4 regions of the Cupriavidus sp. UME77 genome follow, and region 2 is predicted to be linked to each of the others. Evidence: predicted binding sites of a transcription regulator. Region 2 holds the regulator's gene; each other region holds the start of a gene.
What was found. The regulator FNR, encoded in region 2, switches genes on or off when oxygen is low (the NO sensors DNR and NnrR bind a similar motif). The targets are predictions, from matches to a motif close to TTGATNNNNATCAA.
Positions count from the first base shown of each region.

Region 1 (5,695 bases), on a different contig from region 2:
CGCCCCTCACACGGCCCCTCACACGGCCAATACCTCCGCGATGCGCAACACCACGCGCGGGCCGTGCCGGATCAGGTCATGCGCGCGCTCGCCGATCATGATGGCCGGCGCATTGGTGTTGCCGCCAATCAGCGTTGGCATGATCGAAGCATCCACCACGCGCAAGCCTTCCACGCCCCGCACGCGCAGTTGCGGATCGACCACCGCGTATTCGTCCATGCCCATGCGGCACGTCCCCACGGGATGGTAGATGGTATCCGCATGGGCGCGGATCATCGCGCGGATCGCGCTGTCGTCGCCGCCATCGGCCGGCAAGTGTGCCGAATACAGCTCCTTGCCGCCGAACGCCGCCAGTTGCGGCTGGGCCAGGATCCGGCGCACGATCCGCACGCCGGCCACCAGGCCGTCGAGATCCCGCGGGTCCGACAGGAAGCACGGGTCGATCATCGGCGCCTCGCGGATATCGGGCGAAGCCAGCCGTACCTCGCCCCGGCTTTTCGGGCGCAGCACGCAAACGTGGCAGGAATAGCCATGGCCCAGGCGGATGCGGCGCATATGGTCGTCGGCCATGCCGACCACGAAATGCAGCTGCAGGTCGGGCTCGTCCAGCCCGGCGTGGCTCTTCAGGAAGGCGCCTGCCTCGGCAAAGTTGGAAGTCAGCATGCCGGTGCGCTCGCGCCGGTAGCGCAGTATCTCGGCCAGCAGGCGAAACGCGCCGCCCACCGAGACCCCGAACAGCTCGGACGCCGCCACCCGCTTGTGCACGATGACGTCGAGGTGGTCCTGCAGGTTGGCGCCCACGCCCGGCAGGTCGTGCACCACGGGAATACCTAGCTCGCGCAGATGCGAGGCGGGGCCGATGCCCGACACCATCAGCAGTTGCGGCGAGCCGAACGCGCCGGCCGACACGATCACCTCGCGGCGTGCCCGCAACAGGGTCTCGCGGCCATCCTGCCGCACCACCACCCCCACCGCGTGGCGGCCCTCGAACTCGATGCGCAGCACCTGCGCGCCCGTCATCACATGCAGGTTTTCGCGCCCGCCATTGCTGGCGCGGTCGGCGGCGTCGCCGCGGTGCAGGTAGGCGCGCGCGGCATTCCAGCGCTCGCCGCCATGCTGGGTCACCTGGTACCAGCCAGCGCCCTCCTGGTCCACGCCGTTGAAGTCGTCGTTGCGGCGATAGCCGGCCTGCTGGGCCGCCTCGATAAAGCGCTGGCCGAAGGGATTGGGCGTGCGCAGGTCCGACACATGGAGCGGGCCGCTGCCGCCGTGCCAGGGATCGTCATCGCGCCCGGCCACGCGCTCATTGCATTCGGCCCGGCGGAAATAGGGCAGCACATCGTCCCAGGCCCAGCCGTCGCAGCCGGCCGAGGCCCAGCGGTCGTAGTCCGCCGGCGTGCCCCGCGTGTAGATCATGGCATTGAGCGAGGAACTGCCTCCCAGGCCGCGCCCGCGCGGCTGGTAGCCACGACGCCCGTTCAGCCCGGGCTGCGCAACGGTACGGTAGCCGTAATTATGGCTACCGGCACGCGGCAGCATGGCCGCGCAGCCCGCCGGCGTCGACACCAGCACATGGTGATCGTGGCCGCCGGTCTCGAGCACCGCCACGCTGTCGCTGCCGCTGTCGGCCAGCCGCCCGGCCAGGGCACACCCCGCCGAACCGCCGCCAACGACGAGATAGTCAAAGGTGGTTTCCATCCGTCTCCCCGCCTGGTCCGAGGTCAGTGTGCCGGGGTTGCGCCGAACGCTTCGGCAAGCCGCGCATGCCGGCCAACCCGGTCTGGCTGGCACGCCGAAAGCATGCCGCGAAATCAGTGTAGGGCTTTGCCAGGGCACTGGAAAGGGAGAAGGAGGATCGATGAATACGGTTGTTTGAAGCACGCGGCTAGTGGCCGGCCTCCATTGTCAGGCGGCGCCGCTTGGCATATGGTGCGGGGATCTAAACGCCGCGCGCGCCAAGGGCGGCGCACGACCCCAAGGAGAGCGCGACATGAGAGAAGTGCCCGAGATGTCATCCGTATTCGACGCCATGCGCGCCGCCTCACGCCGCGACCAGGCCCCGGCCTGGGCAGTGCGCGCCGACCGGCTGCGGCGCCTGCGCAAGCTGGTGACCGGGCACATGGACGAGATCGCGCAAGCCATCAGCGCCGATTTCGGCAACCGCCCGCGCCAGGAGACCGCGCTGCTCGAGGCCTTTCCCAGCGTGGCCGGGATCGACGATGCACTGCGTCATGGCAAGCGCTGGATGCGGGTGCGGCGGGTACGCACCGGGCTGTGGTTCAAGCCCGCCACGTCGCGGCTGATGCCGCAGCCGCTAGGCGTGATCGGCATCGTGGTGCCGTGGAATTACCCGCTCTACCTGACCGTGGGCCCGCTGGTGGGCGCACTGGTCGCGGGCAACCGCGCCATGGTCAAGCTCTCCGAGTACACGCCGCGCTTCGCCGCGCTATTCGCGCGCCTGGCGCAACAGGCTTTCGCCGCCGACGAGGTCACGGTGATCAATGGCGACGCGGAAGTGGCGAGCGCCTTCTCCGCCCTGCCCTTCGACCACCTGCTGTTTACCGGCTCAACCCAGGTCGGCCACCATGTGATGCGTGCGGCGGCCGCCAATCTCACGCCGGTCACGCTGGAACTGGGCGGCAAATCGCCGGCCATCGTCGGCCCCGGCGCCGACCTGGAGCGCGCAGTCGAACGCATCCTGGTGGGCAAGCTGCTCAACGCCGGCCAGACCTGCATCGCGCCGGACTATGTGCTGCTGCCCGAGGCCCTGCGCGAGCCCTTCGTCGAAGCCGCCCGCGCCTGCGCCGCCCGCCTCTACCCAGACCAGCCGGACCTGCCGGGCCATGCCGGCAACCCCGACTACACCACCATCATCAGCCCGAGGCACTTCGCGCGGCTGGACGGCCTGGTGAGCGATGCCGCCCGCGCCGGGGCCCGCGTGGTGCCGCTGTCACAGCTGCCCTCGGACCCGGAGCGCCGCCGCCTCGCGCCGGTGCTGTTGCTGGATGTCCCCGCCGACGCCACGGTGATGCGCGAGGAAATCTTCGGCCCGGTGCTACCGCTGGTGACCTACCGCACGCTGGAAGAGGCCATTGACTACATCAACGCCCGCCCACGCCCGCTGGCGCTCTACCTGTTCGAGAAAGACGGCCGCACGATCGACCACGTCATGGCGCAAACCGTGGCGGGCGGCGTCAGCATCAACGAAACGCTGCTGCATATCGCCCAGGAAAACCTCCCCTTCGGCGGCGTGGGCCCCAGCGGCATGGGCGCCTATCACGGCCAGGCGGGCTTTGAGACCTTCTCCAAGCTCAAGCCGATCTTCCGCCAATCCGGCATCAATGGCGCCGGGCTGCTGAAGCCACCCTATGGCAAGCGCTTTGAAACGATGATCAAGCTGCTGATGCGCTGAATGACAAGGAAAACCTGCGGCGTTGATCGAAGCCGCCGAACGGGCCAACGCTGCGCGCCACGACGACGGCTGTCTCTCCCTCTCCCCTCAGGGGGAGAGGGCCGGGGAGAGGGGTGGCTTAGCTAGGAGCCACGCAAAGCGAAGCCCGTGGTGTTTTCCACCCCGCTGGCGTAACTACCACCCAGCCTCAACCCACCACCATCGGCCGCCCCAGCATCCGCGCCAACACCGCTTCCGGCGAATGCGTATGGTCTGAAATCGCTTTCGGCGACAGGTAGTAGGTCTGCTCCATCATGGCCCGGCCGCGCATAGCCGCATGCAGCACCTGGTCGCTGAATACGATCCAGGTCGACCCGGGCGGGAACTGAAATTCCTGCTGCGGCACATTGGCCTGATACGCCAGGTCGGCCTTTGCAAGATCGTGCAGCTGCAGCATCCGATGGTCATACTCCGAGCGCCGGCGCTTGGTGATATGCAGCATCTCCATCACCCGCGCCTGTCCCGGCCACATGCCCTTGGTCTTCGGCACGAAACGCTTGGCGAAATCGCCAAACGGCTCGCCCACCCGCCACACGCGCGGCGCCTGCGGGTCAATGTTGTGGAACACGCGCAGCAGCCGCTGGCCCAGCATCGGGTTGGACGGGAAGGAGTCCACATGCAGGCGCGTGTCGTCCTTGCGCCAGCTCACCGGCCGCCCGGCGATCTCGCTCGGGCGCAGCGAGGTGCCGGCACGCACCATATGCGGGCCATATTCAGGGAACAGGCTGAGCACCAGCTTCTCGCTGTACTCGGCATAGCGGCGAATCAGCACGTACAGGTCTTTCAGGTCCTGCTCGCCGCCCGTCGCACCGCGCACGGCCTGGTCGTTGGCGCGCAGGTTGATGTTCTTTGACTTGCCGTCCGACCAGCGGCTGTCCAGGAATCGCTCCTCGCCGGGCTCGAACTGAAAGCGCAACTGGGGAAAGAACAGCACGGCGCCCTGCTCCAGCTCGCGGCGCAACCCCGCCTTGGTGCCGGCATCGAGTTGCGGGGCCCACTCGGTATAGGGCTGGGGCCGGATCAGGTTGAACGCGGGCGCGGCTGCCCCGGCCGTGGCGGCGGGGCTGGGCGTGGAAGGGGTAAGGGTCGAATCAAGTGACATGGGCATCCTCGGTATGCGGGCTCCGGCGGTCTTGAGCGCGCATGCGCGCGCCGCGGCAGGCGAACAAAGCGCCACTCGCCGGGCCCCCTTGCCATCCCGCGATTCTACCCTCGCGGCCATGGCGCGCCACGCCCAGCCTTGCCCCGCTTGATCCAGGACAAGGCGGTGGCAAGCCAGGAACACCATGGCTGGCGCGAAAAAAAACCGCCCGAAGGCGGTCTTTCCGATGCAAGGTTCGCAGCAGCCTTACAGGCCGGCCGCAGCGCGCAGCAGCGCGACCTTGTCGGTGGCTTCCCACGAGAATTCCGGCTCTTCGCGGCCAAAGTGGCCGTAGGCAGCGGTCTTCTCGTAGATCGGGCGCAGCAGGTCAAGCATCTGCACGATGCCCTTCGGGCGCAGGTCGAAATGCTCTTGCACCAGCGCGGCGATCGCCTCGTCGGAGATCTTGCCCGTGCCTTCGGTGTACACCGTCACATTGATCGGGCGGGCCACGCCGATGGCGTAGCTGACCTGCACCTGGCACTGGCGCGCCAGGCCGGCGGCGACCACGTTCTTGGCGACATAGCGGGCAGCGTAGGCTGCCGAGCGGTCGACCTTGGACGGATCCTTGCCCGAGAAAGCACCGCCACCGTGGGGCGAAGCGCCGCCGTAGGTGTCGACGATGATCTTGCGGCCGGTCAGGCCACAATCGCCCTGCGGGCCGCCGATGACGAAACGGCCGGTCGGGTTCACCAGGTACTTGGTGTCCTTGAGCATCTCGGCCGGCAGCACCGGCTTGATGATTTCCTCGATCACGGCTTCACGGATCTGCGCCTGGGTGATATCCGGCGAGTGCTGGGTCGACAGCACCACGGTATCCACGCTGTGCGGGCGGCCGTCGACGTAACGCACGGTCACCTGCGACTTGGCGTCGGGACGCAGCCAGGGCAGGCGGCCATCGCGGCGCAGTTGCGACTGGCGCTCGACCAGGCGGTGCGAATAATAGATCGGGAAAGGCATCAGCTCCGGCGTTTCATCGCAGGCGTAGCCAAACATCAGGCCCTGGTCGCCGGCGCCCTGGTTCAGGTAGTCGTCGGAGGCGCGGTCCACGCCCTGGGCGATGTCAGGCGATTGCTTGTCGTAAGCGACCAGCACTGCACAGC
Region 1 covers NZ_LZZU01000018.1:217,273-222,967, reverse strand. Annotated here, with positions in the region: gene A9975_RS08455 (GMC family oxidoreductase) at 19-1,698, opposite strand; gene A9975_RS08450 (coniferyl aldehyde dehydrogenase) at 1,991-3,412, shown strand; gene A9975_RS08445 (Kdo hydroxylase family protein) at 3,600-4,553, opposite strand; gene metK (methionine adenosyltransferase) at 4,800-5,695, opposite strand, start outside.
Region 1: A9975_RS08445 (Kdo hydroxylase family protein) is a predicted target of FNR. The motif match lies at 4,701-4,714, and genes of this name have one in related genera.

Region 2 (5,695 bases):
GCCTGTATCGACGCCTGCAACCAGGTCATGGACAAGATGGCTTACCCGCGCGGGCTGATCCGCTATACGTCCGAGAACGCCATGCGCAGCGCGCTCTCCGAGAGCGTGGCGCGCAAGCGCCTGGTGCGGCCACGCACGGTGATCTACTCGGTGATCTGGCTGGCGCTGGTCGCCGGCTTCATGGCCTCGCTGGCCATGCGTACGCCGCTCAAGGTCGATATCATCCGCGACCGCGGCGCGCTGGGGCGGGAAGTGGAAGGGCGCTGGATCGAGAACGTGTATCGGCTGCAACTGATCAACACGACAGAGGCGCCAATGCGCGTCGCCGTCAGCGCGGGCAGCGATGAGCTCAAGGGCCTGGCCGTGGAATATGATCACGCTGCCGGCAACCTGGAGCCCACGTCCAATCGCCTGATTCCCATCCGGGTGCGCGTGCCGATCGAGTCCGCGGCGCAGGGCACGCACAAGATCGAGGTCACGGTGACCGCGGTGCCCGACGAGGGCGCGGGGGCGCATGGCGCGGAGATTCGACAGAGCACCAGCTTTATCGTGCCGCGCAATCTATGAGGCGGCGGGGGACGCTGGATACACCAATCCGTACGCTACATACGCGATCTAGAACTAGAGGAGGCCAGATGACGCAGCAAAGCAATCCCTGGTGGAAGGAGCCATGGCCGTGGCTGCTGATGAGTGGGCCGTTCGTTGCCATGGTGGCCTGCGGGGTCACGATCTGGCTGGCCATGACCCACCCGGATCCGCCCATTGAGGAAGGGGTCGCTCGCCACGGCCTGGTGGTCGAGAAGGCGGGCAGCGCGCGCCAGGCAGCGCCGGTCGCGGCGCAAGCGAGGTGATCATGAGACTACGCTGGCTGATGTGGGTGCTGTGGCCCGCTTTCCTGGTCGCCGGGCTGACGACCGCGCTGGTATTCTCCATGGTCGATCCCGGTGACCTGCGCTTCTTCGGCCAGCCGGTCGAGGCATCGCGGGAGGCGGTCTACACCGTGGGCTTCCTGATCGCGTGGGTGCTGTGCTCGCTGTCGAGCGGCTTGACGCTGTACACCATGCCCACGCGGCTGGCGGACACGGACGAGCTGGAGTGATTGTGATGCGCGCCTTGCCGGTTCAGGCCAGCAGGCGCGGCATCGCGGCGATCCGCCGCGGGCGAGGGCGGCGCGCGACGAGCGCGTCAGCAGGACTTGTTGACGATCTGCTTGATCCCCACCATGTCGACCAGCTTGACGTGGCGCTGGCGAATCTGGATCAGGCCGGCTTCCGCAAAGCGCGAGAACAGGCGGCTGACAGTTTCGAGCTTGAGCCCCAGGTAGCTGCCGATTTCCTCGCGGCTCATGCGCAGCACAAATTCGGAGGCCGAATAGCCGCGCGCGGACAAGCGCTCGGACAGGTTGATCAGGAAAGCGGCAAGCCGCTCCTCGGCGCGCATCGATCCGAGCGTGATCAACATGACCTGGTCCTGCGAGATCTCCTTGCTCATCAGGCGCATGAACTGATGCTGCAGGGAAGGCAGGACGTTGGACAGCGTCTGGAGATCGCCAAAGCGCACCACGCAGACTTCGGTATCTTCCAGCGCGGTGGCGTCCGACGCGTGCTGCATCTCGCCAAGGCCGTCGAGGCCGACGACTTCGCCGGGAAGGTGGAAGCCCGTGATCTGCGAGCGGCCGTCTTCCATTGTCAGGTGGGTCTTGAGCGTGCCGAAGCGGATCGCGTAGACGGCGGTGAGAGGGTCGCCGAGGCGGTACAGGGTTTCGCCCTTGCGTACGCGCACCCGGTCCTGGACCAGCGTATCCATCTTTTCGAGGTCCTGCTGCGACATGCCGACGGGCAGGCAGAGCTGGCCGAGCGAGCAAGTGGAGCAGCGGGGCGACATCTCGGTAATGGGAATGGTGGTGAGCAATTGGGGCCTGTCGGTTTAGCGCAGTCAATCAAGCGCGATGTGGCAGGCGCATTGAGTTGAGAGCTTGACGTTGAGAGTCGTCGGTTGGAAGCGCTATCCACATCGGCCTGGCGCGCGGGTCTTGCGGCAGTGCGCTATCTGTGCAGCGCGGCTTGCCGTGCCCGTCGTCATGTTTTGCGAGCGCGCTGATGTACGCGGGCGCCAAGCTTCATGTTGATAGCGCCTCTTGGAGCTGCGGGGGCGCGTTCTCCGCATTTTACCGCGCCGGACGTTGCGATTGTGTGATTGGGAGGAGAAGTTGACCATAGGCGTGCTTATCAGCGTATTTACCCTGGCTTTGCTGGGCGGCGTGCACTGCGCCGCCATGTGCGGCGGGATCGCGCTGGCGGCGGAGCAGGGCGGCGTTGCGCGCGTGCCTGCCACGGTGCTCCGGCGTCCCGGCCATTGGTTGCTGGAACTGCTTGTCATGCATGCCGGGCGGCTGAGCATGTATGCGGTGCTGGGAGGCTTGCTGGGCGCCCTTGGCGCTGGCGTCTGGAAGGCACAGTACCTGCCGCTGCAGCGCTGGTTGTTCGGGATCGGCAGTGTGATGCTGGCATTGTCGGGCTTGTGGATGTTGCGCGGGCGCACCACGGGTACGGGTTGGCTGGAGCGGCTCGCCGCCCGGGGCGCGGGTGGATTGCTGCGCGGCCTTGGCGCTATCGGGGCGCGCTTGCCAGCTGTGGCTCGGGCGCATGGGCAGGGCCGCTTGCTGCGCCGCTACGGCATGGGGCTAGCCTGGGGGCTGGTCCCGTGCGGCATGGTGTACGGTGCTCTTGCCATGGCGTTGCTGGCCGGCAATGCCCCGTCGGGCGCGCTGGTGATGGCCGTGTTTGGCCTGGGCACCCTGCCGAACCTGCTGGTGATCTCGGGCCTGTCCGGCTATCTCAGGCAGCTTTCGCGGCGCCCGGCGTTGCGCGCTGGCGCTGGCCTTGCGGTGGTGGCCTTTGGCTTGGCCGGGGTGGCGCGCGCGCTGCTTTTACCTGAGACGCTTGCCGCGCATGGATTCTGCCTGGTCTTCTGAAGCGCTGTTTCGTGGTGTATCTGTCACTTCCTCGCTGAGGTAGCTGTGCGAATCGGTTGCAGGTTTGCCAGGGAATGCCATACAATCGCAAGAACAGCGATATCGCGCAGCGTATTTCATCGTGGCATCGTCAGGTAGCATCCGCTGCTCAGGGATGCATGCCAGGAACACCCAGGCAGGCATCAGCGCCAGGGACCGTTCCCCATCCGCCGTCCGGTTCAAAAGATTCGGTTCAAAAGACCAGCCACGGCAGGGCGGGGTGAAATAGGCCAGCAGGCCCGATATCCGTATTTTCTTGCACCCGGTGCGTTCGATGATAAACGCCGCGCCGGACAGGTCCGCCACATCAGGGGGAAGGCGCGACGCAAGGGCTCCGTCGACTGGCAGTTAAAGCCGGTGGCCGGGCGATCTCCTGCCGGTCAGGTCCGGCACCCGATGCAATAAAAGAAGGCGCACGGCTGGCATGCATCAAGCATGCGGTTGGCTGCGCGGCCAGATGGCGGTGGCAATCCCTACCGCTGAACCCGCAATCTCCAGTGCGCCCGGGATCAACCGGGGCGCAGGTGCAAAGACAGGCTGCACGCAATCAACATGAATACCCAAGAGGCGAAGATCGTCCTCGAGACCGCGCTGATCTGCGCGCAGGAACCCTTGCGCGTCAATGACTTGCGCCGGCTGTTTGCCGACGACGTCGGTGCCGACACCATTCGCGTGCTGCTGGAAGAGCTGCGCCGCGACTGGGAGCAACGCGGCGTGGAACTCGTGGCACTGGCCAGTGGCTGGCGTTTCCAGAGCCGCCCTGTCATGCGCGAGTACCTGGATCGGCTGAATCCAGAAAAGCCGCCCAAGTACTCCCGCGCCGTGATGGAGACGCTGGCGATCATCGCCTACCGGCAACCGGTCACGCGGGGCGATATCGAGGAAATCCGCGGTGTCGCGGTCAGCACCGAAGTCGTGAAGAAGCTCGAGGACCGCAGCTGGATCGAGGTGATCGGCCACCGTGACGTGCCCGGGCGGCCTGCGCTTTATGCCACCACCAAGAACTTCCTTGATGACCTCGGCCTGCGCACGCTCGATGAATTGCCGCCGCTGGAAGACATCCAGGCCCAGGCGCAGGTCGCAATGCTGAATCAGGAGCCGATCGACTTCGAGGCGCTGGGCACGGTGCCGGCGGATAGCGACGAAGAGGCATTCGCGGAACCTGGCGATGATCAGGCCGGCGCTGCCGCGCTGGTTGTGGCGGATGCCGGGGAGGGTGAATCGACCCCTTCAGGCGTGGTTGCCCCCGACGGTCTAGCGGCCGGCGCCACGGACGGCATTGCCGATTTGGTGGATGCGTTTGAAAGGAAGGAGGCCTTGGCGCAAGTAGAGGCTGGGTTCACACCCACGCCCGAGGCCGAGGCGGAAGTGCCGGCTACGCCCGAGCCAGACGGTAAGCCAGGGAGCGAGCCGGTGGTCGCCGAGCCCGCCGGCACGCGGTCCGGCGACGCAGCCGAGGAGCAAGCCGTCGAAGACGGTGAAACAAATGAGCAAACGGACACGCCCGCCAACGGTTACCACGTACAAGTGGCCTCCGGCGAGCAGGCGTCCGAAGTCCCGGGGGCGTCCACGACGAATCCGGCGCACCCCAGCGAGCACGACGAGCACGACCAGCGCGTGTCCAACTGAACACCATGCAACATCCGAATGTGAATACCTTGTCCGATTCTGATCAAGACGTCCGCCAGGCGGATACGCCGGCCGGCGATGCCGGCAATGGCACCGATGGCGCGCCGCGCCGCAAGGGCCTGCGCCGTGGCTTGCGCAATCTGGTGGCCACGCGCCGCCAGGCCGCGCAGGACCGCGATGGCGACCGTGCCGCGGACGGCGGGGCGGCAATCCCTGCGAGCAGCCCCGATGCGGGTGCCGCGCAGGACGCGCGTGGCGACGGCGCAAGGAAGGGGCGTACGCGTGGCAAGCGCAAGCCCGCGGAAGGCGAGGCTGTGCAGGCAGGCGAGCAGCAGGGCGAGCGCCCGGCGCCGCGAGGCCGCCGCAACTTCAGCGGTGACGCTGCCGAAGGTGTAAGCGAAGCCGCGGGCGAGCGCCAGCGCGATGGCGCTCGCACCAACCCGAATGGGAGCGGCGCCCGCAAGCGCAAGCCGCAGCAAGGCCAGCAGCCGCAAGGCGCGGCCCGCCGCGGCGGCGCCGAAGGGCAGCAAGGCGGCCCGCGCCAGCAAGGCAAGGGCGGCAAGGGCAAGGGCGGGGCGCAGCGCCCGGCCGCGGGTGTGCCCGAGAAGGCGCCCGCCGCCGCTGCGAGCGGTGAGGACCTGTTCCGCTTTGTCATTTCCGGTCAGTATGACCAGGAAGAGTCGAGCGGTCCGCAGGCCCGGGTCAAGCCGGTGCGCGAACTGTCCGCAGACGACGATGCGCCAAAGCTGCACAAGGTGCTCGCCGAAGGTGGGCTGGGCTCACGCCGGGAAATGGAAGAGCTGATTCTTCAGGGCCGGGTTTCGGTCAATGGCCTGCCTGCCCACATCGGCCAGCGCATCCTGCCGGCCGACCAGGTCCGGGTCAACGGCAAGCTGATCCACCGCCGTGTGTCGTCCAAGCCGCCGCGCGTGCTGCTGTATCACAAGCCGTCCGGCGAGATCGTCAGCCAGTCGGATCCGGAAGGCCGCCCGACCGTGTTCGACAGCCTGCCGCGCATCAAGGCAGGGAAGTGGGTGGCCGTGGGCCGCCTCG
Region 2 covers NZ_LZZU01000060.1:27,468-33,162, reverse strand. Annotated here, with positions in the region: gene ccoG (cytochrome c oxidase accessory protein CcoG) at 1-567, shown strand, start outside; gene A9975_RS23885 (hypothetical protein) at 636-851, shown strand; gene A9975_RS23880 (hypothetical protein) at 854-1,099, shown strand; gene fnr (fumarate/nitrate reduction transcriptional regulator Fnr) at 1,186-1,911, opposite strand; gene A9975_RS23870 (sulfite exporter TauE/SafE family protein) at 2,210-2,974, shown strand; gene scpB (SMC-Scp complex subunit ScpB) at 3,566-4,642, shown strand; gene rluB (23S rRNA pseudouridine(2605) synthase RluB) at 4,648-5,695, shown strand, end outside.

Region 3 (5,695 bases), on a different contig from region 2:
TGGCGGCGGCGCAGATGCGCTGCAACGATCTGCTCGCGCTGGCCAGCGCCGTGCTGACGCGCAATCCGGGCGCGATCACCATCATGCATGGCCTCTCGGGCAGCGGCAAAAGCACCGTTGCCCACCAGCTGGCGCTGGCCGCGGCCATGGTGCGCGTGCGCGCCGACGTGGAGCGCAAACGCCTTGCGCTCGCACATGGCGATCGACATGGCGATCAACGTGGCGATATACAGAGCAATACGGCTGCCCACGGCGACCTTTACACGACGCAGCACACCGCCCGCGTCTACCGGAGGCTGCTGGCAATCTGCCGGCTGGGCAGTAGCGCCGGATTCCCCATGATTGCCGATGCGACCTTCCTCGCGCGCGCGCAGCGCCAGCGCTTCGCGTCGCTCGCCGCGCGCCAGGGTGTGGGCTTTTCCATCGTTGACTGCCACGCCGGCCTGGCCACCCTGCGCGAGCGGATCGTCACGCGTGCGCGCCAGGGCGGCGACCCTTCCGAGGCGGACCTCCAGGTGCTGGAGTGGCAGCGGCGCGCGCAGGAGCCATTGGGCAGCGATGAATGGCACCATGTGGTGCGCATCGGCGAGACTGTTCTGTCAGGCTGATTGCGCTCGGGCCGTGTGACCGGTGGAGGCCAAAGGCCAGATGGCCAAGGCCTCCTTGCTGCGAGGTTGGCGTGGTTGGGCGCCTGGCTGGGCGCGTGGCTGGGCGCGTGGTCGGGAAATTCGTGGAAACCTGCCCGTTCAGGCTTCCTTGGGCGACAGCCATGCTGGCCGCTGCGTGGCGCCGCTCCGGCCGTTGGCGGCTTCCACCTGCTCGGCAAAAGCGCGCAGGGCCTGCATTGCCGCCCCGCTCGCCACGTCGGCCTGGCGCAGCGCCAGTACCGGCGACGGCGGCTCCGTGGCCAGGCGGGCGACCTCCTCTGCCGCCCTGAAAGCGCCTTGCCGGGCCATCACACAGATCACCGACGTCTTGCAGGCCAGTGGCATGTGGTCGCGCAGGAAGCTGCGCATGGGCGCAGCCAGGTGGCCGACCCAGATGGGCGCGACGATGACAAGCCGCTGGCAATCGTCCAGCGCCGGGCCGGCGTAGCGGTAGCCTACATGGCGCTGCAACAAGATATCCAGCACGCAGCGCGCATCACCCAGCAAGCCGGCGCGGCTGGCCTGGTCGCCGACTTCCGCCAGCGGCCAGCCGGATTGCGCCGCCAGTTCTTCCGCAGCCTGGCGCGCCGTGCCGGTGCGCGAGTAATAAACGATCAGGATCTTTTCCATCGATGGCTCCTCAGCTCTCGATCCGGGTTATCCGCGTGCCGACCAGCGACAGGCTGATCATGATGCCGCCGTTGGTCAGCACGAAGCCCACAATATCGCCACGCACGGTATTGCTATCCACGCTGGCACCGATGCCCAGGCTCAGGACGGACACCGACCCGTCCACACCCACGGTCCAGCCCTGGCTGGCACGGAAGCGTTCCAGCGCCTGCCCGGTCAGGAACACCAGCACCACGGCCCTGGATGCCATGCCTGCCTGCGCCCCGAGCGAGGCGCCAATCAGCCGGTAATAGGCCTTGTCCCCGCCTGCGCCACGCATCATGCCGTCGCCCTGCTCCACGCCCGCCACCGCGCCGCCGGCGAGCACGTCGGGAAAGACCAGCACGCCGCTGGCCTTGTCCACCAGGGCCCGCGCGCCGGGGTTGCGCGCAGTCAGGCGCGCCAGCACGGCTTCGCAGCGTGCATCGAGCTCATCGGCATCCAGCACGCGCTTGTCGGCGGCTGGACCTGCCCACGCGGGCGCTGGCAGGCCTGCTGCGCAGCACAGCACGGCAGCTCCGGCGAGCGCCCGGCATGCCAGGCGCCGCCGCCTGGCGGCAGCCGGCAACGTTGGGGTCATGGCTTCACCGGCGAGCCTGATGCCGGCTTTGTGCCGGCCTTTGCCTCAGCCTGGGGCGCGTGCACCAGCAGTACCGGCTGGCGGCATTGCCGCACCAGCGCTTCGGCAACGCTGCCCATCAGCAGGCGCCGCACGCCGCGCCGTCCGTGGGTGCCCAGCACCAGCAACTCCGCCCCGGTCTGCTGCGCCACCTGCTCGATCGCGTTGGCCACGTCGCCCAGCGCCAGTGCTTCATCCACCATCAGCGTCTTGCATGTCACCTGCGCAGCCGCCGCCTTGGCCTTGGCTTCGTCCAGCAGGATCTGCCCGCCTTCGAGCAGGCCGGCACGCAGGTCTGTCAGGTCGATGTAGCCGACCTCGTACCGGAGGTAGCTGTTATCGATCACATGTACCACGGTGAGTTCCGAGCGCAGCGCGGCGGCCAGGCGCAGAGCCTCCTCCAGCGCCCGATCGGCGGACTCGCTGCCATCCACGGCAGCCAGGATCTTGCTGTACATCTTGTACCTCCCGCTGGAAAGACAGGCGCCGCAGCTTGCGGCCGATGCTTCCAGTTTGTACGCCCGGGCAAGCGTGGTGTTGATGTAGATCATGGCGTTTGCTGCTATCCCGGACACGCGCCGTTTGCGCGCTTTGGGCGCATCGCCCGGGCGGCTTGACGTGCATCAATACGCCCCGTGCCCAGCCCTCTAAGCTGCTGATGAAGGCCGCGCCCATGCGCGCTTTCCGATCGACATTGCAACATGGCGACATCCAGCCAGGAGGCACGGACCATGTACCAGAGAATATTGCTCGCGGTTGACGGCAGCCGCTCTTCCGAACTTGCCCTGAGCCAGGCCATCACGGTGGCCAAGGCGACCGGCAGCGAGGTAAAGGTGCTCTTCGTGGCGGACGACAACGATGTCTTCTTCACGGCGGGCAGCTACGACCCTCGCAAACTGATGGAGGGCATCCTGGCCGCGGGACGCGATGCGCTGGCAGCGGCCGCCGCGCGCCTGGCGGATGCCGGCATCCCGCATTCGACGCTGATCCTGGAGAAGCCCGTTTCCCCGGGGCAGATCTCCACCACGATCGTGGAGCAAGCCGACCGCTGGAATGCGGACCTGATCGTGATCGGCACGCACGGCCGCCGCGGCTTCCGGCGGCTGGTCATGGGCAGTGTTTCCGAAGGCGTGGTGCACAAGAGCAACAAGCCGGTGCTGATGGTGCGCAGCGAGATCGAGGAATGAGGGCGCCCCGGGAACGACGAGTTGGACGACGGGCTGAACGACGGGAATCATGCCGGCGGCGGGCGGGTTGATGCGCTGCACATCCCGGATCCGTCGCAACGGCGCGGCCGCGCCCCGGGTCCTCGCCGGCCTGCTGGCCGCATGGGCCTTGAGTTGCCATGGGCTCGCGCTGGCCGCACAGGCCACGCCAGCAGCGCTCTGGGTTTCCCAGGGGCATCCCAATGCCCAGGCCTGGCAGGCCGCCGGCATCCTGGACGGCGCCGCGGCAGACGGGCTGGAACCCCGCGATTATGATGCCGACGGCCTGCGCCGCGCGCTGGGCCAGGCCGCGGACGGGCCGCCGCTGGCGCCCGAAGCCGCCGCCTCGCTGGACGAGAGGCTGACGGCGGCGATGCAGCGCTATCTCGCCGACCTGCATGGCGGCCGGGTCGATCCCGGCACGATCCACGAGAAATTTGCCCCGGCGCCGGACCGGCAGTTCGATCCGTCCCGCCACCTGCGCGCAGCCGTCGCCGGGCAGGACCTGCCCGAGGCAGTCCGGCAGGCGGCGCCGTCGTTCCCGCTCTACGCAAGCCTGCGCGAGGCGCTTTCACGCTACCGCGCGCTGGCAGGCCACCCGGCCTGGCAGGCACCGCTGCCGCCGCTGCCCGGCAGGAAGCTGGTGCCGGGGCAGGCCTACGCCGGGCTGCCGGTGCTGGCGCAGCGCCTGATCGCGCTAGGTGACCTGCCTGCCGCCACGCCGGTCCCGGAACGCTACCAAGGAGAACTGGTGGAGGGCGTCAAGGCGTTCCAGGTCCGCCACGGGCTGGAGGCGGATGGCGCCATCGGGGCGGGCACGTTCGCGCAACTGAACGCGCCGCTCGCCGGCCGCGTACGGCAGATCGAACTGACGCTGGAGCGCCTGCGCTGGACGCCCCTGCTGGAGGGACCGCGCATGATCGTGGTCAACGTGCCGGAGTTCGTGTTGCGCGCCTACGAAATCCATGACGGCGCCATCCAGGTCAAGGCGGAAATGAAGGTGATCGTGGGCAAGGCGCTCGATACGCGCACGCCGCTGTTCAAGGAGGACATGCGCTTCATCGAGTTCAGCCCTTACTGGAACGTGCCGCCGTCCATCGCGCGCGCGGAAACCGTGCCCCGGCTGCGCCGCGATCCCGGCTACTTCGAGCGGCAAGGCTTCGAGTTCGTCAGTGGCGACGGCAAGGTGATCACCACCCTGTCGGCCGCCAGCCTGGATGCGGTCCAGCGCGGCCAGCTGCGCATACGGCAACGCCCGGGGCCGATGAATGCGCTTGGCGACATCAAGTTCGTCTTCCCCAACAACGAGAACATCTACCTGCATCACACGCCCACCCCGCAACTGTTCGCGCGGGAACGGCGCGACCTGAGCCACGGCTGCATCCGTGTCGAGGCGCCAGTGGCGCTGGCTGGCTTTGTGCTGCAGGACACGCCCGGCTGGACCGAGGCGCGCATCCGCGAGGCCATGGAGAAGGGAGAATCCAGCACGCTGCGGCTGCGCCAGCCCTTGCCGGTGGTGCTTGCCTACGGCACGGCCATCGTCAAGGCCGACGCTCGCGTCTACTTCTTCCCGGATATCTATGGGCTGGACAACGTGCTTGACGAGGCGCTGCGGCAACGGTCGGCCCGCCTGCGGGCTTCCGTCTTGGACAACACGCAGGCAAGATAGGGCAATTGCACCAAAGGGGAGTGCTTTCGATGACCAAACCGCCCAGCGATCCTCGCCGCCTGTTCCTGCGGCACGCCGGCGGGCTTGTGCTGGCTGGCACGCTGCTGCCTTTGCCGGCCCGGGCCGCGCTGGCAAGCTTGCCCGATGCCCGCAGCTTGTCCTTCGAGCACACCCACACCGGCGAGCGCATTGCCTTGGTCTACGCCGTTGGCGATCAATTCGTGCCCGAGTCGCTGGCCGCGCTCAATCACTTCCTGCGCGATCACTACTCGGGCCAGGTCGGCGTGATCGATCCGCAACTGTTCGCGCTGCTTTACCGCCTGAGGCAAACCCTGTGCTGCGAGACCCCCTTCCAGGTCATCTCCGGCTATCGCAGCCCCGCCACCAACGCGCGGCTGCGCAAGGCGCGCGGTGGCGGCGTGGCCAGCCACAGCCTGCATATGGACGGCAAAGCCATCGATATCCGCCTGCCCGGCGTTGCGCTGTCCGACCTGCGCGACGCCGCGCTCTCGCTGCGCGCCGGCGGCGTGGGCTTCTATGCGCAGGAGCAGTTCGTGCATACGGATACGGGCCGGGTGCGGGATTGGTAGGCAAGGCGCCGTTGAACGCCATCGGCCGGTTCTGGCCACGCTCTCGCACCCGGGTTTTCCCCATCGGCGGCCCCTCTAGCCTGGGCGGCCCGGACAAGTTATGCTCCTGGCGGCATATTAGCCCGCACGGGGTGGGCTAGCGCTCAATCGACAATCCCCCGGCACCGGGCGGGCACATCTGGACGGAAATCAGCCATGCGCACCCCTGCACGATCAATCTCTTGCCCGCGCGCATGCCGCTAAGCCGGTTGTTGTTGCCCCCAGAGCCGCCCACGCTCGCGCCCGGCATCGCGCAC
Region 3 covers NZ_LZZU01000020.1:1,048-6,742, reverse strand. Annotated here, with positions in the region: gene A9975_RS09590 (bifunctional aminoglycoside phosphotransferase/ATP-binding protein) at 1-608, shown strand, start outside; gene A9975_RS09585 (flavodoxin family protein) at 747-1,277, opposite strand; gene A9975_RS09580 (YSC84-related protein) at 1,288-1,896, opposite strand; gene A9975_RS09575 (universal stress protein) at 1,893-2,486, opposite strand; gene A9975_RS09570 (universal stress protein) at 2,667-3,122, shown strand; gene A9975_RS09565 (murein L,D-transpeptidase) at 3,193-4,809, shown strand; gene A9975_RS09560 (YcbK family protein) at 4,839-5,399, shown strand.
Region 3: A9975_RS09575 (universal stress protein) is a predicted target of FNR. The motif match lies at 2,549-2,562, and genes of this name have one in related genera.

Region 4 (5,695 bases), on a different contig from region 2:
GCATCGCTTCACGCCACGCTTGGCGAACTGGCGGCAGGTGGCGCCGTGCTCGCGCTGCTCCTGCTGCTGGCACTGTGGTTCATTACCGTGCTTGCCCCCCGGCCAGGCGGCCTGGCCGCGCCGATGCTTGGCGCCTGGGGCCTGGCGGTGGCAGTGGTACTGTCGCTGCTGCTGGTGCGCCTGCGGCGGCTGCGGCGCGCGGGGGAAGACAACCTGGCGCGCATCCAGGACAGCGAGGCTCGCCTGGCAGGGATCATCCGCTCGTCGATGGAAGCGATCATCACGGTGGACGAAGCGCAGTGCATCGTGTTGTTCAACCCCACGGCGGAGCGCCTTTTTGGGTACACCGCCGCGCAGGTGACCGGCCGCCCCCTGGTGGACCTGATCCCGGCGCGTTTCCGTGAGGCGCATGAGGCGCATGTGCGCCGGTTCGCCGTCACCGGGGTCACGGACCGGCAGATGGGGCAGCAGCGGGTACTGCATGCGCTGCGCCAGGACGGCACGGAGTTCCCCATCGAGGCCTCTATCTCCCAGACGCAAGACGGCGCCGGCAAGCTGTTTACCGTCATCCTGCGGGACACCACGGAGCGGGTGAGGGTGGAGACGGCCCTGCGGCAGTCGCGCGAGGAGCTCCAGCAACTCTCCGATCGGGTCCAGGCATCGCGGGAAGAGGAACGCCGCCGTATCGCCCGCGAGTTGCACGACGACCTGGGCCAGCGCCTGAGCGCGCTGAAGATGGACCTGGCTATCCTCGCCAGCGACCTCAAGGACGCCGGAACGGCGCCTGCCTTGCTGGACCAGGCCGCCGCCATGCACCTGGTGATCGACGAAACCGTGGCGTCGGTGCGGCGCATCGCCGCCGACCTGCGCCCGGCATTGCTGGACGAGCTTGGCCTGATCCCGGCGATCGAATGGCTGGCAAAGGAGTTCTCCGCCCGCTACGGCGTCAATGTCATCACCCATGCCGCCGAGGAGGAAGACGTCGGCGAGCACGCGGCCACCGCGGTGTTCCGTATCGTGCAGGAGGCGCTCAGCAATGTCGTGCAGCATGCGCAGGCCGACCGGGTCGATATCGAGCTGGTTCGCCAGGACGACCATTTTGAGCTGACCGTGCGGGACAATGGCCACGGCAATGCCGCCACGCAGCCTGCCGGTGGCGAGCGGGTATCGCTGGGGCTGGTGGGGATCCGGGAGCGCGCACGGCTGCTTGGCGGCACCGTAGCGACAAGGCAAGCGTCTGGCGAGGGCTTCTGCCTGACCGTGCGCTTTCCGTTGGCGACAGCCACGGCCATAGCCACAGCCGCGAGCGCGGAGGCAAGCCCATGATTCCCGTGATGATTGCCGACGACCACGCCGTGATGCGCGACGGGCTGCGCCACATACTGAGCCGCGCCGGCGGCTTCGAGGTGGTGGGCGAGGCGGTGGATGGCTCCGCCGTGCTGCAGATGGCGCGCGAGTGCAGGGCCCGGGTCATCCTGCTGGACCTCTCCATGCCCGGGCGCAGCGGGCTGGAGCTGATCAGGCAATTGCGCCTGGAGCAGCCCGAGCTGCGTATTCTGGTGCTGACCATGCACGCCGAGGAGCAGTACGTGGTGCGCGCGTTCCGGGCTGGGGCGGCGGGCTACCTGACCAAGGAAAGCGCGGCCACCGAGCTGGTCAGCGCGATCGGCAAGGTTGCGGCGGGGGGCACCTACGTGAGCCCCGCGATGGCCGAGAAGCTGGCCAACAGCCTGCAGGACGAGCATCGCGAGGATCCCCACCTGCGCTTGTCGGACCGCGAGATGGAAGTCTACCGCCGCCTGGTGCTGGGCGAGCCGCTGACCGAGATCGCCGCCGCCTTGTGCGTCAGCGCCAAGACCGTAAGCACCTACAAGATGCGGCTGATGGAAAAGCTGCGGCTGCCCAGCGAGGCGGCGCTGGTGCGCTATGCGATCCAGCATCGCCTGTTTGACGAAGGCGATATCTAGCCCCCGCGCTTCCTGCGCTTCCTGCGCTTGATCTGGGACAACGTGCGGCAGGCGCGCTGTGCCACCATGAACTGGACCGGGTCTGCCTGCAGGCTCGCTCGCCAATACATGGAGCACATCATGGACTACCGGACCGTGCTGGTCGCGCTCGGAGCGGACCCCGACTGCGCATCTCGCATCAGGATGGCTGCCGACCTGGCAGCCTCTTTTGGCGCGCATGTCACCGGCGTCAGCGCCACCGGCCTGCGCCTGGACCCGATCCGGGGCGCGGGCGATGACGTTGTGCGGCATATGGCGGCGTCGCGCAGCAGGCTGCTGTCGCAGGCCACGCTGCAGGGCGAGATACTGAGCAGCACCATGGCGGCGCAGGCGCCGGGCGTGCCGTTCTCGCACCGCGTGGTGGAGGAGCAGATCGGTTGGGTCCTGGCGCAGGAGGCCCGCGTAGCCGATCTGGCCGTGATGGCTCGGCCGGTGGCAACGCAGGAAGTGGCATCGCTGGGCGCCGGGGCGGCCGAGTACGTGCTGCTCAACGCCGGCCGCCCGGTATTGCTGGTGCCGCAGGCGTTTCGCCGGCTGCATGGCGGGCACGTGGCGATCGCATGGGACGGGCAGCGCGAAGCGGCCCGGGCCGTGGCCGACGCCATGCCTTTGCTGCTGCGCGCCAGCCACGTCACCATCATCGGCGTCTGGGACGATCGCGGCGAACCGCGGGCGGACTCGGAGCCGGTGGCCGGCTTGCGGCATTACCTGCAGCGCCACGGCATCGTGGCCGGCGTGCGCAACGTGCAGAAGGCGGGCCCCGTCGCCACCTGTCTGCTCGACGCGGTTGGCGCGCTGGGGGCCGACATGCTGGTGGCCGGGGGCTACGGCCACTCGCGCATGCGCGAACTGATCATGGGCGGCACCACGCGCGCGCTGATGCATCGCGCGCCGGTGCCTGTGCTGTTGTCGCATTGACGGAGCGCGCCATGCAGCTGCAATTTCTCGGCGCGACCGACACCGTCACGGGATCCAAGTATGTGCTCGACACCGGCCGCAGCCGCGTGATGGTGGACTGCGGGCTGTTCCAGGGCTACAAGGCGCTGCGCCTGCGCAACTGGGACCGCTTGCCGGTCGATCCGTCGAGGCTGGACGCGGTAGTGCTCACGCACGCGCATATCGACCATAGCGGATACCTGCCGCTGCTGGTGCGCAACGGCTTTCGGGGGCGGGTGTTCTGCACCATGGGCACCGCGCAGCTGTGCCAGATCCTGCTGCCCGACAGCGCCCACCTGGCGCAGGAGGACGCGCATTACGCCAACCGCAAGGGCTACTCGCGGCATCAGCCGGCGTTGCCGCTCTACGACGGCGCGGACGCCGTGCGCGCCCTGCGCCGGCTCGACCCGTTTCACTATGACACGCGGGTGCGGGTGACGCCCGACGTGGAGGCGGAGTTTCATCGCGCCGGGCATATCATCGGCTCGGCCATCGTGACGCTGCACGTGGATGGCAAGCGGATCGTGTTTTCCGGCGACCTGGGACGCCAGCAGGACATCGTGATGCGCACCCCGGAGATCCTTCGCGAAGCGGATCACTTGCTGATCGAGTCCACCTACGGCGACCGCGCCCATCCCGCGGATGATCCGCTCGACACGCTGGGCGAGGTCGTCAGCCGCACCATCGGCCGCGGCGGCAGCGTGGTGATTCCCGCGTTTGCCGTCGGGCGCACCCAGGCGTTGCTGTACTGCCTCTACAAGCTGCGCGAGCAAAACCGCATTCCCCAGGTGCCGGTCTACCTCAACAGCCCGATGGCGATCGATGCCACCACGATCTTCGCCCTGCACCCGGACGAGCTGCGGATCGACCGCGCCGCCTGCGCGGCGGCCTGCCATATCGCCATCCTGATCCAGAGCATGCAGCAGTCCATGTGGCTGAACCGTGACCGCGCGCCCAAGATCATCCTGGCCGGCAGCGGCATGGCAACCGGCGGGCGGGTGGTGCATCACCTGGAGACCTATGGCCAGGATGCGCGCAATACGATATTGCTCTCGGGCTTCCAGGCCGCCGGCACTCGCGGTGCGGCGCTGGCCTCGGGCATGCGTGAACTGCGCATCCATGGCAGGCAGGTTGCCATCCAGGCCTCGGTGGAGCAGATCACTTCGCTCTCGGCCCATGCCGACGCCAATGAACTGATGACGTGGCTCGGCGGCTTCGGCAGCCCGCCCCGGCAGACCTTCGTGGTGCATGGCGAGCCGGCCGCGAGCGACGCGCTGCGCCAGCGGATCGAGCGGGAGCTGCGCTGGGCGGTCACGATGCCGGAGTATCTTCGTTCGTACGCGCTGGATTAGGCAGCGATGGCCGCGGCGGCCGGCGGCATCCCCGCCGGCGTTTCAGCGTCAATTCAGCGTCAATTCAGCGTCAATTCGGCGGCATCTCAGCCGGCATGGATGGCCCGCTTCTGCGTAGCGGCGCCGGTGCTGGCAGCGGTCCCGTTCAGCGCGGCCGCCTGGCTGAACTTTTCGAACATGCCCTGCACTGGCGCGGACAGCGACGCGGTGCTCCCGGCCTGCTGCAGGGCCGCGGCCTGGCAGCGCTGCCAGGTTTCGCCGGCTTCCCGCAGTTGTTCCACCATGGCGGTCTGGTTGTGAATGGCGAGACTCATCCAGGCTTGCATCCGCTGTGCGTAATGCTCGGCCTGGTTGCGCAGGAAGGTCGCCGGCAGGGTGGCGAGCGTGGCGAAGTCGCCGGCATTCGCCAGCTGCGCGCCTGCGTCGTGCAAGGTCTTGATGTCCTTGCGTACCGCATCAAGCTGGAGTTCGAGAAAGCGCTGCCGGCTCTCCTGCAGCAGGGTCAGCGCGCGCAGGCCCGCCTCGCAATTGGCGGCGAAGCATGCGAGGGGGACGTCGGTCTGGTCTGGCATGGTGAATCTCCTGGATGCGCGCGGTAACACGATAGTGCGGTAATGCGCGTGGATTGCTGCTGAGCCGCTCACTCTTGTCAGCGGTCAGGGCGGGCCTGTCTTGCCGGGGACGACGGCAAATCACGGTTTCGCCCATCAGATGATTCTAGAAGCGTGCCACCGGCGCTTGTTGATCCGCATCAACCTTGCGGCACATCAAGCCGGTTGCGCGGGCATGGTCCAGACTGGATGCAATGGTGCCGGTAGGCTTGACCGTTTCCGGGGAGACAGCATGGATCACACGGCCGTGGCATTTAGCGTCGCGCTCGGGATCGGCCTTGCGATCGGGTTGGAGCGGGAGCGCAGCCAGGCGGCGGAAGGTGCCGAGGCGCCGGCTGGCTTGCGCACGTTTGCCATTGCCAGCGTCAGCGGCGCGCTGGGCGCGTTCCTGCCCAACGCCGGATTGTTGCCGGCGGTCCTGCTGGCGATTGCCGGGCTGGCAGCCCTGGGCTACCGCCACACCGCGGCCAGGGATCCCGGCATGACCACGGAGATTGCGTTGCTGTGCACGGTCTTGCTCGGCGCGCTGGCTGTCACGCATCCGGCGCTTGCCGCCGGCATTGCCACGGTCCTTGCGATTCTGCTGCACGGCAAGGCCACCCTGCACGGCCTGGTGCGCAACGCGCTGAGCCGGCAGGAACTAAGCGATGCCTTGATGCTGGCGGTGGCGGCGCTGGTGATCTGGCCTTTGCTGCCCGACCGCTACATGGGCCCGTTCGACGCCTGGAACCCGCGCACGCTCTGGCTGGTGGCGATGCTGGTGATGCTGATGGGCGCCGCCGGGCATATT
Region 4 covers NZ_LZZU01000020.1:10,353-16,047, forward strand. Annotated here, with positions in the region: gene A9975_RS09615 (PAS domain-containing sensor histidine kinase) at 1-1,326, shown strand, start outside; gene A9975_RS09620 (response regulator transcription factor) at 1,323-1,967, shown strand; gene A9975_RS09625 (universal stress protein) at 2,088-2,924, shown strand; gene A9975_RS09630 (MBL fold metallo-hydrolase RNA specificity domain-containing protein) at 2,936-4,294, shown strand; gene A9975_RS09635 (phasin family protein) at 4,381-4,866, opposite strand; gene A9975_RS09640 (DUF4010 domain-containing protein) at 5,138-5,695, shown strand, end outside.
Region 4: A9975_RS09625 (universal stress protein) is a predicted target of FNR. The motif match lies at 1,995-2,008, and genes of this name have one in related genera.